One region of the Photobacterium sp. 53610 genome, then DNA from elsewhere that is predicted to be linked to it. Evidence: predicted binding sites of a transcription regulator. Region 1 holds the regulator's gene; each other region holds the start of a gene.

Region 1 (3,469 bases):
AACAGCTGATCTACAGAGTTGATGCCTGCTTTCTTGAGCATACGCTCATTGGCAAGGCGAAGATTTGGCAGATCTTTAATGCGGTTAGGGCTAGCCTGCATTTTTTTCTCTTTGTCAGCCTGAGCTGCATTGAGAGAAACTTCAGCGTGCTCCAGAATGACTTCTGGGGTTTCCCACCAGTTTTCCGGAATGGCATAGTGTTTTGTGACGACAGGAAAACCGCGTTTTTGATAAACGTACGGTTTGAGGCCAGCTTGTTTAAAGGTTTCTTCATTTTTCGCGTTAGCGCGCAGATGCAGCTTGTCGCTAACAACCAGAGCAAACATCGTTTCACCTGCGAAAATGCCAAAACCGCCAAACATTGAGCGAGATTTAATCTGGCCAAATTTCTCAAATAAACGAATTGAATCTTTCAGTAGTGGTTTGTCCATGCTTCTTTTCTCGGTTAGGAATTTCAACAAAAGAAGTCACCAAACAACGGAGCGAGGATTCAATTGTGCATAAGATTATGAGTCTTTTGTCATAAGAATGACAAAAGTGTCCCATAAACTTCACTTCATCCATCGGCAACCCCGCTACCATGAGTAATAACTTTATCACTAAGTCATTGCTTTTAGGCCGGAAGCTTTGCGTCCCATCCTTTCAGATGGTTTGCCTTGTTCGTGACTGTTTAATCATATATCAATAAGACAAATTTGATATCGATCGCACAAAAAATTGTGATACTCTTCGCAATAAAAATCGTATAAATTTTACAGAAACTAACTGATTATCCCATCAATTCCTCTGTAGCGTAGTAATATTCCATATAAACATAGCCGATATGGGTGTTTATATCGGCTGTTTATCAATATATGTAGGTTAATATCGTTTTTTATGGATGTGTTATTTTTTTGACGGAACGGCGAACCACGAGCTCAGGATTGATCTCAAAAGTCTGAAATTCATGGTTTTTATCTTTCACACGTTCCATCAGGATTTCCACAGCAGTCTTGCCTAAACGGCGTTTTGGCTGGTGGATTGTTGTCAGAGGTGGTGAAAAGTACGGGGCCAGATCAATATTGTCATAACCAATAATTGAAATATCATTTGGTACATTGATCCCTGCTTGTTCAAATGTACTGATTAAGGCCATTGCCATAATGTCATTGAAGCAGAAAATAGCAGTTGGACGCTCTTTCATGGCAATAAAAGCATTGGCTGCATCTACGGCAGATTCACATTCGAAATCACCTTCAATGATCCAGTTTTCATTGACCGTCAGACCAGCTTCGCTCATGGCTTTATGGAAACCTTTCAGCCGCTCACGACAGGTAGATTTATCTTTCTGGCCGGAAAGACAACCAATTTTACTGTGTCCATTGTCAATAAAATGACGAGTGGCAAGATAACCGCCAAGTTCTGCATTATCCTGAATATTATCTGTTTTTGGGCGTGCAGGACCCCAGTCCATGATAACCATGGGCAGATCAGGCTGCCGCTCTAACTGTTCCAGCAGTTGATCATCCAGATCAGAACACATCACCAGCAGACCATCCACACGCTTTTCAGAAAGCATGCGCAGGTAATCCTTCTGTTTGGCCAGATTACCTTCGGTGTTGCATAAAATCAGCGTATAACCGGATTTATAGCAGTACTCTTCAACGCCATGCACCAACTCGGCAAAGAATGGGTTGGTCGATTTTGTCACCAGCATGCCGATGGTGCTGGTTGTATTACATTTCAGGCTGCGCGCGACGGCGCTTGGCGCGTAGTTCAATTCTTCAACTGCCGCCAACACTTTTTTCTGTGTTGCTTCCGCTACGAAGCGGGTTTTGTTGATCACGTGTGAGACTGTGGTAGTAGATACACCTGCCATACGTGCAACATCTTTAATGGTTGCCATAATTGTTCTTCTAGTCTTCAGGCCCTGATCAGGGTCTTTTCATATTTGCCAGACGCTAAAACGCCGCTTCTCTGCGAGGATAGCGGCGGGAAATGAGTGGCTCAGGCCGAGTGGTAACAATACCTTACACCGATATGAAGTCTGACTTTCTATTGCTATTTATTTCATCGGTTAATCGCTTGCGCTCACATTCTACAAGGACTCACGCACAGTGCAACGTTTCTCTTGAAATGTGGGGGGAATCTTGATGCAGCTCAAGAATACTGGCAACTTGAAAGTTGTTTCAGTCTTTACATTGTAAGTACTGTGCAAGGGCAACGGCTCAGCGATGCCCTTGCAGGAGGTTCAGGCTGAAAGGACGATCGGAAAGTGCCCGCGGGGGTGAGATTCGATGATCACCGGGGAACCATAAACGGAACTGATATTCTCAGTGGTCAGGGTATGCCAGGCATCACCGTCTGCTTGTATCTTCCCCTTATTCAGCAATACCAGTCTGTCTGCGTATTCAGCTGCAAGATTGAGGTCATGAATGACCAGGATGACGGCGGCTCCTTTACGGGCCATATCTTTTGCCAGTTTCAGGCAACTGTGCTGATGGGCAAGGTCTAAAGCTGAGGTCGGTTCATCCAGCATTAAAATGCACTGGTCTTCCGCATTGCTGAGCTGAGCCAGTACACGGGCAAAATGAACACGTTGTTTCTCGCCGCCGGAAAGAGTGGGGTACTGACGCTGGCTCAGGTGACTGATCCCAACAGCCGTCATGCATTCCCGGGTAATTCGGAGACAATCTGTGCGCTTCAGGCCAAGTGGCATACAGCCAAGTTCAACGACCTCCTGCGCAGTAAAACCAAAAGACAGGCTGCTGTGCTGAGGAAGTACACCCAAGTGTTTGGCCAGCAGGGATGGCTGCCAGTCGCTGTGCTTTTGACCAAAATAGTACACATCACCTTTGGCACCAATTTCACCGCAAAGCACTTTGAGTAAAGTACTTTTACCGGCACCATTCGGGCCGAGTAAAGCTGTTAACTCTCCGCTGCGGAAACTGATGTTCAGCTGATCCAGTAACGTTTTACCGCCAAGTTGCAGTGATAAACCCTCGGCTGAAAGCACCGGTGATTGCTGTTTTTCGTGCCGGGGGCGAAGGGGGCGAACGATATGATGAATCATTGTAAACGGCCTTTTTGTTTCAGTAGCAGAGCTATAAAGAACGGTGCTCCCAGTAAAGCGGTGATGATACCGACCGGCAGTTCGGCTGGTGCGGCAATAACACGGGCCAGCATGTCGGCAACCAGCAAGATAAGTGCCCCCAGTAAAGCCGAGAGTGGCAATAATGTTTTGTGATTCGGGCCAGCCAGCATACGGCCGAGATGCGGCACAATCAGACCGACGAAGCCAATCACGCCGGATAAGGATACAGCGACACCCACACCAGCCGCGCAAAATAAAATCAGCAATCGTTTTAAAGACTGGACCTGAATGCCGAGATGTTTTGCTTCTGCTTCGCCCAGTAATAAAGCGTTGAGTGCATTGGATCTGCGATCAAATTGCCAGAACAGGAACGCCAGGGCAGAAAATGCCAGCGTG
Region 2 (3,469 bases), on a different contig from region 1:
ACGCAGCGTTCCTATCTTCCTTGCCTCCTCTTTTGCTTTTATCGCTCCCATTCTTTACGGTGTGCAAGCCTGGGGTATTCCCGCAACGCTCGGTGGTCTGATGATGGCCGGTGTGGTTTACCTGCTGATGGCCACAATCATCAAAGTTCGCGGTGTTGGCATCATCCATAAGTTATTGCCTCCAGTCGTGGTTGGTCCGGTCATCATGGTGATTGGTCTTGGCCTGGCGCCAGCCGCAGTGAATATGGCCCTGGGAAAAAGCGGTGACGGTTCAATCCAGATCGTCAACGGTGATGCCGCGCTGTGGATTGCCTGCATCTCTCTGCTGGTCACCATTCTGGTCAGCGTGTTCGCAAAAGGGATTTTCAGACTGGTCCCTATCATCGCGGGCATCCTGGCTGGTTACGGAACCAGTTTGTTCTTTGGTGTCGTCGATTTCACGCCAGTACAGGAAGCCAGCTGGTTCGCCATGCCGAACTTCACCATGCCTGAATTCAACATCAATGCCGTGCTGTTCATGATTCCGGTTGCGATTGCGCCGGCCGTTGAGCACGTCGGCGACATGCTGGCGATTTCCAATGTCACCGGTAAAGACTACCTGAAAAAACCGGGCCTGCATCGCACCATGGCCGGCGACGGCGTAGCAACCATTGCGGCCTCTCTGGTCGGTGCGCCACCGAATACGACATATTCTGAAGTAACTGGTGCGGTCATGCTGACGAAAGCCTTCAATCCGGCCATCATGACCTGGAGTGCAGTTACCGCAATTATACTGGCCTTTGTCGGTAAACTGGGTGCCACACTGCAAACCATCCCTGTCCCAGTCATGGGCGGGATCATGATCCTGCTGTTCGGCTCAATTGCGACTGTCGGCCTGAATACCCTAATCAAAAATCAGGTTGACCTGCATAAATCCCGTAACCTGGTCATTGTTGCTGTCACGCTGGTGTTCGGGATTGGCGGCATGGCCTTCGGGATTGGCGAGTTCAGTCTGCAGGGCATCAGCCTGTGCGGTATCGTTGCGATTGTCCTGAACCTGGTCCTGCCAAAAGATCTGGGTGAAAGTAAGGTTGTCGACAACGCCCAAATAGAATCATCTGACGCATAAACTTTCTTGCTTCGGAAACAAAAAAACCGGCGCAATGCCGGTTTTTTTATTCATCAGATGAATTATTTGGTGCCGAAGATCTTGTCACCTGCATCACCCAGACCCGGAACGATGTAGCCCTTGTCATTCAGCTTCTCGTCAATTGCTGCGGTGTACAGCTCAACATCCGGATGTGCTTTCTCCAGTGCAGCGATACCTTCAGGAGCAGCGACCAGAACCAGCACCTTAATGGAGCTGCAACCGTGCTCTTTCAGCAGATCGATCGTCGCAATCATAGAACCACCGGTTGCCAGCATCGGGTCAACCACCAGCGCCATACGCTCATCAATGTTGGAAGCCAGCTTATGGAAATAAGGGACAGGCTCCAGTGTTTCTTCATCACGATAGATACCGACCGTACTGATACGGGCGCTTGGCATGTGCTCCAGCACACCATCCATCATGCCCAGACCTGCACGCAGAATCGGTACAACAGTCACTTTCTTCCCTTTGATCTGTTCTACCTGAACCGGGCCGTTCCAGCCTTCAATCGTGATGGTTTCTGTTTCGAAGTCAGACGTCGCTTCATAAGTCAGCAGGCTACCCACTTCCGTCGCCAGCTCGCGGAAACGCTTGGTGCTGATGTCACCTTCACGCATCAGACCAATTTTATGCTTCACCAGCGGGTGTTTTACCTCAACGACTTTCATCTTGGACTCCTACACAACAAAGTTTCAAAAAAATCGATCCATTATACACTAGACCATCCTCATACAGGTAGGAAATAGCGACTTGTCTGGTCAGGTTTCCGTCACCAGGAATATTTGACGCAAACGTTTTCCTTTCCGTCCTGACTACTGTTATCATACTGCGGATTTTACGATTTAACCGGTGAGGATCTGTTGTGAGCGGTAATCATTCTTCTCTAAGTTACAAAGATGCAGGTGTCGATATTGATGCAGGGAATGCCCTGGTTGATCGAATCAAAGGGGTGGTCAAACGCACGACACGTCCTGAAGTGATGGGCGGTCTGGGTGGTTTTGGTGCCTTGTGCTCACTGCCGACCAAATACAAAGAGCCAGTGCTGGTCTCCGGGACTGACGGTGTCGGTACAAAGCTGCGTCTGGCGATGGATCTGAAGAAACATGACACCATTGGAATCGATCTGGTCGCGATGTGTGTCAATGACCTGATTGTACAGGGTGGTGAACCGCTGTTTTTCCTCGACTACTACGCCACCGGCAAATTGGATGTCGATACCGCGGCCAGTGTTGTCAGCGGAATTGGTGAAGGTTGCGTACAGGCCGGTTGTGCTCTGATTGGCGGCGAGACTGCTGAAATGCCGGGCATGTACCACGGCGAAGATTACGATGTCGCAGGATTCTGTGTGGGCGTAGTTGAAAAGTCTGAAATTATCGACGGCACTAAAGTTCAGGCAGGTGATGCCCTGATTGCTGTTGCTTCCAGCGGCCCTCACTCCAACGGTTATTCACTGATCCGTAAAATCATCGAAGTCTCTCAGGCCGATCTGAGCAAAGACCTCGAAGGGAAATCTCTGGCAGAACACCTGCTGGAGCCCACCCGTATTTATGTCAAATCAGTTCTGAAACTGATGGAAAGCTGCGAACTGCACGCAATTTCGCACATTACCGGCGGCGGTTTCTGGGAAAACATTCCACGCGTCCTGCCAGAAGGCACCAAAGCGGTCATCGACGGTAAAAGCTGGGAATGGCCGGCAGTGTTCAACTGGCTGCAGCAGGCTGGTAACGTAGAAACCCATGAAATGTACCGCACATTCAACTGCGGCGTTGGTCTGGTCATTGCTCTGCCTCAGGCTCAGGCAGCACAAGCGGTCGAACTGCTCAACGCTGAGGGCGAAAACGCCTGGCTGCTGGGTACCATTGCACAGGCTGCCGAGGGTGAAGCCCAGGTGGAGATCAACTAAACAATGAAAAACATTGTTGTCCTTATTTCCGGCAGCGGCTCGAACTTGCAGGCTATCATTGATGCCTGTGAAAGTGATGTCATCACACACGGCCGCATAGCTGCCGTGGTTTCGAACAAAGCCGATGCTTATGGTCTGGAACGAGCCCGTAATGCCGGCATTGCAACAGCCCATCTGGCCGCGAAAGATTATGCTGATCGTGACACTTTCGATCGGGCACTGGCTGAAATCATCGACGGATATCAGCCGGATCTGGTCGTTTTGGCCGGTTATATGCGGATCCTGAGCAGCGAATTCGTCCGTCACTATGAAGGCCGGATGCTGAACATCCACCCGTCTCTGCTGCCGAAATATACCGGCCTGCATACCCACCAGCGAGCGCTGGATGCCGGTGATACCGAGCACGGTACCAGTGTCCATTTCGTTACTGAAGAACT
Region 3 (3,469 bases), on a different contig from region 1:
TCCGGAAAAATTCGTCGGTGTTGACGAAGACCGGCGACTACAGTCACCGGTCTCAACGTTGTCTATATCAGCCCAGACGGTAGTTCGGAGCTTCTTTGGTAATGGTCACATCGTGAACGTGTGATTCCTGCATACCAGCGCCGGAAATACGTACGAATTCAGCCTTGGTGCGCAGGTCTTCAATGGTCGCAGAACCGGTCAGGCCCATGCTTGAACGCAGGCCGCCCATTTGCTGGTGCACGATTTCTTTCAGGTGACCTTTATAAGCCACGCGGCCTTCAATCCCTTCAGGAACCAGCTTGTCAGCTGCATTGTCTGTCTGGAAGTAACGGTCAGAAGAACCTTTAGACATTGCACCCAGAGAGCCCATGCCACGGTAAGATTTATATGCACGGCCCTGATACAGTTCCACTTCACCCGGTGCTTCTTCAGTACCGGCAAACATAGAACCCACCATCACACAGGATGCACCAGCTGCAATCGCTTTACACATATCGCCCGAGAAACGGATACCGCCGTCGGCAATCACCGGAATGTCATACTCATTTGCAACTGCGGCAGCATCAGCAATGGCTGTGATTTGCGGAACACCAACACCGGTGACAATACGTGTGGTACAGATTGAGCCCGGGCCAATCCCGACTTTCACTGCACTGACACCCGCTTCAATCAGGGCCCGGGCACCTTCAGCTGTCGCCACGTTACCGCCAACAATTGGCAGCTCAGGGAAAGCAGCACGGGTTTCACGGATACGCTGCAGTACACCTTCAGAATGACCGTGAGATGAGTCAATCAGCAGCACATCCACACCGGCTTCAACCAACGCTTTCACACGCTCTTCGTTGCCTGCACCGGCACCAACCGCGGCACCAACTCGCAGACGGCCCTGCTCATCTTTACAGGCGTTTGGCTTACGCTCTGCTTTCTGGAAGTCTTTAGCCGTAATCATACCTTTCAGCTGGAACTTGCTGTTCACAACCAGTACTTTTTCGACGCGATGCGCTTGCATCACTGCTTCAACTTCTTCGCGGGAAGCCCCTTCCTTCACAGAAGCCAGACGCTCTTTCGGCGTCATCACGCTTTCGACTGTCTGAGTCAGATCGGTAACGAAGCGAACGTCACGGCCGGTGATAATCCCCACCAGCGCATGATTGTCATCAACCACAGGGTAACCGGCAAAGCCGTTTTCTTCGGTCAGACGCTTCACATCAGCAATGGTCTGGTAAGGTTTCACCGTCACCGGTTCCTGAACCACACCCGCTTCAAATTTCTTCACCATGCGCACTTCACGTGCCTGTTGTTCGATTGACATATTCTTGTGAATAAAGCCAATCCCCCCTTCCTGGGCCAACGCAATCGCCAGACGGCCTTCAGTGACTGTATCCATAGAGGCAGACACCATCGGGATATTCAGCGAAATAGTTTTGGTCAGACGGGTGCGCAGATCCGCAGTGTTAGGAAGTACAGTCGAGTGTGCCGGAACCAGCAGGACATCATCAAAGGTCAAAGCTTCTTGTTTGATACGTAACATCGCAATATCTCACACCATGTAAGGTTTTAAAGAAGGGATAAAATATTGCGGACGAATTATACGTACCAAGCAAACGTTTGGCTAGAAAAAAATAAAAAAAATTAATTGACACTTTTAACTTGATACGTAATATATTCCGGTTTAAGTGACCAAGCTGCGGGCCGAAATTCCAGCCCCCATTGCGCCTGTCGGTTTTTCAGCCATCCTCCTGCGACATTCATTTGATACTACTATCAAATTCGGGCACCATCTGCTGCAACATCCATTTCCTGAATCACAGGTTACCTTGTCGTGAGTCTTTACAATACCGCTTCATCCCAGAATCAGCGTATCTTTACGGTTTCCAGCCTGAACGCCCAGGTCCGGCTGTTACTGGAAAATGAAATGGGTGTAGTCTGGCTGATCGGAGAATTATCCAACTTCTCTGCACCAGTTTCCGGACACTGGTATTTCACACTCAAAGACGCACGGGCCCAGGTGAAATGCGCCATGTTCCGGGGCAATAACCAGCGCGTAACTTTCCGCCCGGCCAACGGAAATCAGGTGCTGGTCAAGGCAAGGCTGTCATTGTACGAACCGCGTGGTGATTACCAGCTGATTATCGAAAGCATGCAGCCTGAAGGGGATGGCCGCCTGCAGCAGCAGTTCGAAAAACTGAAAATGCAGCTGGCTGGCGAAGGCCTGTTTGCTCAGACTTTAAAGAAAGCACTGCCGGAACAACCGAAACGCGTCGGCATCATCACCTCTAAAACCGGTGCTGCGTTGCATGACATTCTGAATGTCCTCAAACGCCGCGATCCCGGCTTGCCGGTCGTCATCTACCCGACGATGGTGCAGGGCGAAGGTGCCGCAATTTCCATTGCTCAGGCGATTGGCCGGGCGAATTCACGCCAGGAATGTGATGTCCTGATTGTTGGCCGGGGCGGCGGTTCACTGGAAGATCTCTGGGCCTTTAACGAAGAGATTGTTGCCCGAACCATCGCGGCCAGCCAGATCCCGATTATCAGTGCCGTAGGTCATGAGGTCGATGTCACCATCGCCGATTTTGTCGCGGACATGCGTGCTCCGACACCATCCGCTGCAGCCGAGCTGGTCAGCCGTGATCTCAGCGTACAAATGCAGAAAATCACGCAGCGGCAGCAGCATCTGCGCCATGCAATGCGCCACTATCTGTCACAACGCCAAAACCAGCTGGTACGCTGGCAGCACAGGCTCGACCGCCAGCATCCGCAGGTTCAGCTGAATCAGCAGAGCCAGCGTCTGGATGAACTGCGCAGCCGTCTTGAAAGAGCGATGCGCAAACAGATCTCTGACAGCCAGCAACACGTCCATCGCAATGAGTACAAACTGGCGCTTCACTCGCCAACTCAGCGACTGGAAAAACTGAGTTCTCAGCTTGCCACCCACCAGCGCCGTTTGCAGGACGCGATGGATCGCCGGCTGGTCAATGCACGGCACCAGCTGGCAATGGCAACAGAAAAACTCGATGCCGTCAGTCCGCTGGCAACCTTAGCCCGCGGATACTCCATCACCCGGCATGAAAACGGCCAGGTCATCCGCAGCGCCGCTCAGGTCAAAACCGGAGACACCCTGCAAACGACACTGGCCGACGGAGAAATCCGCTCAACCGTGACAGGTTAAGCCGCGTCTTCAACGAGCATACACGCGCTGATCAAACGCTGTGTATACGCCTGCTGCGGATGGTCAAAGATCTGCTCAGGCGTCCCCTGCTCCACCACTTCTCCACGCTGCATCACCATCACATGATCCGAGATGGCGCGAACCACGGCCAGATCATGGCTGATGAACAGATAACCGATGTTATGACGCCGCTGAATGTCTTTCAGCAAATCCAGCACTGTCAGCTGTACCGAACGGTCCAGCGCTGAGGTTGGCTCATCCAGCAAAATAAATTTCGGCTCGAAAATCAGCGCACGG
Region 4 (3,469 bases), on a different contig from region 1:
TTGCAGGTGCTGGCGGACGCCCATGGTGGTCAGTTTCAGCTCTTCGGACAGTACTTTGGCGGTGACCGGTCCGTCCTGCTTCATGCGGTGGAGAATTTTATCTATGGTTTTCATGGTTGTATTGCTTGTGTTCATTCGGTCTATTATGTCGCCGACTCAGTATATAAAGCAACGGCTTTACTAAATAGCATAGTCCAGTTTGCGAGAGAATACCGTGAAAGTCTGATGATGATCAGGGTGTTATCTCCCGGCCTCCGGAGAACACAGGCCGGGAAACAGGCAGGGTTTATAAGATGTGAGGCAAAATTGCCGGATCTTTGCGGTCGAGATAGTGAATCGATTTAATGCGACGGATGGTCCGGCATTTTCCCCGGATTAACAGGGTTTCCGTGGTGGCAATATTGCCTTTGCGGCTGATGCCATCGAGCAAATCGCCTTTAGTGATGCCTGTGCCGGCAAAGATGACGTTATCGCTTTTTGCCATCTGTTCCAGTGGCAGTACCTGATTGGGCTCGATGCCCATTTCACGGCAGCGATCCATTTCTAACTGACCCATACGATAGTTATCGTCACTGCCGCCTTTGACCAGAAAACGCGGCAGCAACCGACCCTGCATGTCACCGCCCAGCGCACGGATGGCGGCCGCAGAGACCACGCCTTCCGGCGCACCACCGATGCAGTACATCACGTCGACTTCGCTGTCCGGCATACAGGTCAGAATCGAGGCGGCCACATCACCATCCGGCACGGCATACACCCGGATTCCCAGCCCCTGCATGCGGGCAATCACTTCGTCGTGACGGGGTTTGGCCAGCGTGATGACGACCAGTGTCTCCAGCGTTTTGCCCAGTGCGGCCGCGATATTGTTCAGGTTTTCTTCCAGCGGCAGGCTGAGATCGATATGCCCTTTGGCTGCCGGGCCGACCACCAGTTTTTCCATGTACATATCCGGCGCTTTGAGAAAAGCACCTTTCTCTCCCGCAGCGAGAACAGCCAGGGCATTGTTCTGACCCATCGCGGTCATTCGGGTGCCTTCAATCGGATCGACGGCGATATCTACGGCGTCACCGCCGGCACCGACCTTTTCACCAATATAAAGCATCGGCGCTTCGTCGATTTCGCCTTCGCCGATCACAATCTCACCGTCAATTTCAGTTTGATTGAGCAGGGTACGCATTACCGCTACCGCAGCGCCGTCTGCGGCGTTTTTATCGCCCCGGCCCAGCCATTGATAACCAGCCAGTGCGGCACCTTCGGTGACACGGGAAAAAGCCATCGCCAAATCGCGTTTCATGGGAACTCCAGAATCAGACAACTACAGATGATGAAAATCTGCGCAATTGTAACACAAACAGCAGGAAATCGTTTTCCTGTTGTGAACATCAGAGAATAAGCATTGAAAGAAACAAGCCTGCCGGAAGGGCAGGCTTGTTTGTCAGTCGAGCGATAGGACGTTGAGATTACTCTTCTTCGTCGATAGCCCAGCCTTTCGCACACTCAACAGCACGTTTCCAGCCGTTGTAGCGGCGGGTGCGCTTGCTGTCATCCGTGCATGGCGTGAAGCTGCGATCCAGTACGGCTTTGTCTTTCAGCTCATCAATGCTGTCCCAGAAGCCCACGGCCAGGCCCGCCAGATAACCAGCACCCAGTGCGGTAACTTCAGTGATCACCGGACGGTGCACTTCAGTGTTCAGCAGGTCGGACTGGAACTGCATCAGGAAGTTGTTGGCAACGGCACCGCCGTCGACTTTCAGGGCAGCCAGGTGGATACCGGAATCTGCCTGCATTGCATCCAGCACATCGCGGGTCTGGTAGGCGATACTTTCCAGCGTGGCACGGATCAGGTGGTTGCTGTTCACACCACGGGTCAGGCCGACAATCGCGCCGCGGGCATACGGATCCCAGTAAGGGGCACCCAGACCGGTGAAGGCCGGTACAACGTAAACGCCGTTGGCACTGCCGACTTTCTCGGCAAAGTATTCAGAATCTTTGGCATCGCCCAGCAGTTTCAGTTCGTCACGCAGCCATTGAATGGATGCACCTGCCATGAACACCGCACCTTCCAGCGCGTAGGCCGGTTCGCCTTTCGGGCCGCAGGCGAGGGTTGTCAGCAGGCCGTTTTGCGAGGTGACTTTTTCTTTGCCGGTATTCATCAGCAGGAAGCAGCCAGTGCCGTAGGTGTTTTTCGCCTGACCGGCTTCCACACACATCTGACCGAACAGTGCAGCCTGCTGGTCACCGGCAATCCCGGCGATTGGCACACGGGTGCCGCCTTTACCGCCGATGTTAGTCTGACCGTAGACTTCAGAAGAGGCTTTGACTTCCGGCATCATTGACAGCGGGATATCCATGGCTTTCAGCAGTTTTTCATCCCACTCCAGAGAGTTGATGTTAAACAGCATGGTCCGGGAAGCGTTGGTGTAGTCGGTGACGTGCACACGGCCCTGGGTCAGTTTCCAGATCAGCCAGGTATCGACAGTACCGAACAGCAGGTTACCGGCCTCAGCCTGTTCGCGGGCGCCTTCAACGTTGTCCAGAATCCACTTGATTTTGGTCCCGGAGAAATACGGGTCCACCACCAGACCGGTGTTCTCGCGGATATAGTCTTCCAGTCCTTGCTCTTTCAGCTGCTGGCAGATATCGGCGGTACGGCGGCATTGCCAGACAATGGCGTTGTAAACCGGCTTGCCGGTATTTTTGTCCCAGACAATGGTAGTTTCACGCTGGTTGGTGATCCCAATGCCGGCGAGCTGGTCGGTGCGGATGCCGACTTTCGCGAGCGCTTCGACCATCGTCGAGCTCTGGGTGGCCCAGATTTCCATTGGGTCGTGTTCAACCCAGCCGGCTTTCGGATAGATTTGGGTGAATTCGCGCTGCGCGGTGCAGACGATGTTGGCGTCGTGATCCATGATCACGGCGCGTGAGCTGGTGGTTCCCTGATCGAGTGCGACGATGTACTTTTGTTCTGTGGTCATCTGAGTGTCCTCTTATCTCTGATAATTATAGGTATATCGGGGAGTCGCGCCGCAATCAGGCTTGCGCGGTTTCTTTTTCTTCATCACTTTCACATTGGTTCGGCAGGGTACAGCGGTTACCCGGCAGATAAACGGCAATGGCTTTCGGGTACAGCCAGGCACCGAAGCAAGCGCCGGCAATCGGTGCAAGAATCGGGATGATGAAATACGGAATATCCTTACCGCCAGTCAGGGCCATGTCACCCCAGCCTGCCAGATAAGCAAAGAATTTCGGGCCGAAGTCGCGGGCCGGGTTCATGGCAAAGCCGGTCAGCGGACCTAAGGATGCGCCGATCACTGCAATCAGCACACCAATCAGAACCGGGCCCAGCGGACCACGTGGTGCGCCATTTTGCTCATCCCCAATCGCCAGAATGGCAAACATCAGGACCGCAGTAATCACAAACTCCACTGCAAAAGCTCCTGAAAATGAAAGGCTTGGGTTTGGATAGGTT

What was found. The regulator PurR, encoded in region 1, represses purine synthesis genes. The targets are predictions, from matches to a motif close to TNANGNAAACGTTTNCNTNA.
Region 2: a site for PurR is predicted at 1,913-1,932, ahead of purM (phosphoribosylformylglycinamidine cyclo-ligase). Genes of this name have one in related genera too.
Region 3: a site for PurR is predicted at 1,597-1,616, ahead of guaB (IMP dehydrogenase). Genes of this name have one in related genera too.
Region 4: a site for PurR is predicted at 1,355-1,374, ahead of glpX (class II fructose-bisphosphatase). Genes of this name have one in related genera too.

What each region holds. Positions count from the first base shown of each region.
Region 1 is NZ_JAXOFS010000001.1:1,040,972-1,044,440, reverse strand. Features, by position in the region: gene SPK40_RS04715 (TfoX/Sxy family DNA transformation protein) at 1-431, opposite strand, end outside; cyclic di-GMP riboswitch class I at 563-666, opposite strand; gene purR (HTH-type transcriptional repressor PurR) at 875-1,885, opposite strand; gene SPK40_RS04705 (heme ABC transporter ATP-binding protein) at 2,231-3,052, opposite strand; gene SPK40_RS04700 (FecCD family ABC transporter permease) at 3,049-3,469, opposite strand, start outside.
Region 2 is NZ_JAXOFS010000019.1:31,550-35,018, forward strand. Features, by position in the region: gene SPK40_RS22080 (uracil-xanthine permease family protein) at 1-1,108, shown strand, start outside; gene upp (uracil phosphoribosyltransferase) at 1,171-1,797, opposite strand; gene purM (phosphoribosylformylglycinamidine cyclo-ligase) at 1,992-3,032, shown strand; gene purN (phosphoribosylglycinamide formyltransferase) at 3,036-3,469, shown strand, end outside.
Region 3 is NZ_JAXOFS010000003.1:454,712-458,180, reverse strand. Features, by position in the region: gene guaB (IMP dehydrogenase) at 68-1,531, opposite strand; gene xseA (exodeoxyribonuclease VII large subunit) at 1,823-3,172, shown strand; gene SPK40_RS11885 (ABC transporter ATP-binding protein) at 3,169-3,469, opposite strand, start outside.
Region 4 is NZ_JAXOFS010000008.1:71,551-75,019, reverse strand. Features, by position in the region: gene SPK40_RS17505 (helix-turn-helix transcriptional regulator) at 1-114, opposite strand, end outside; gene glpX (class II fructose-bisphosphatase) at 287-1,294, opposite strand; gene glpK (glycerol kinase GlpK) at 1,461-2,975, opposite strand; gene SPK40_RS17490 (MIP/aquaporin family protein) at 3,031-3,469, opposite strand, start outside.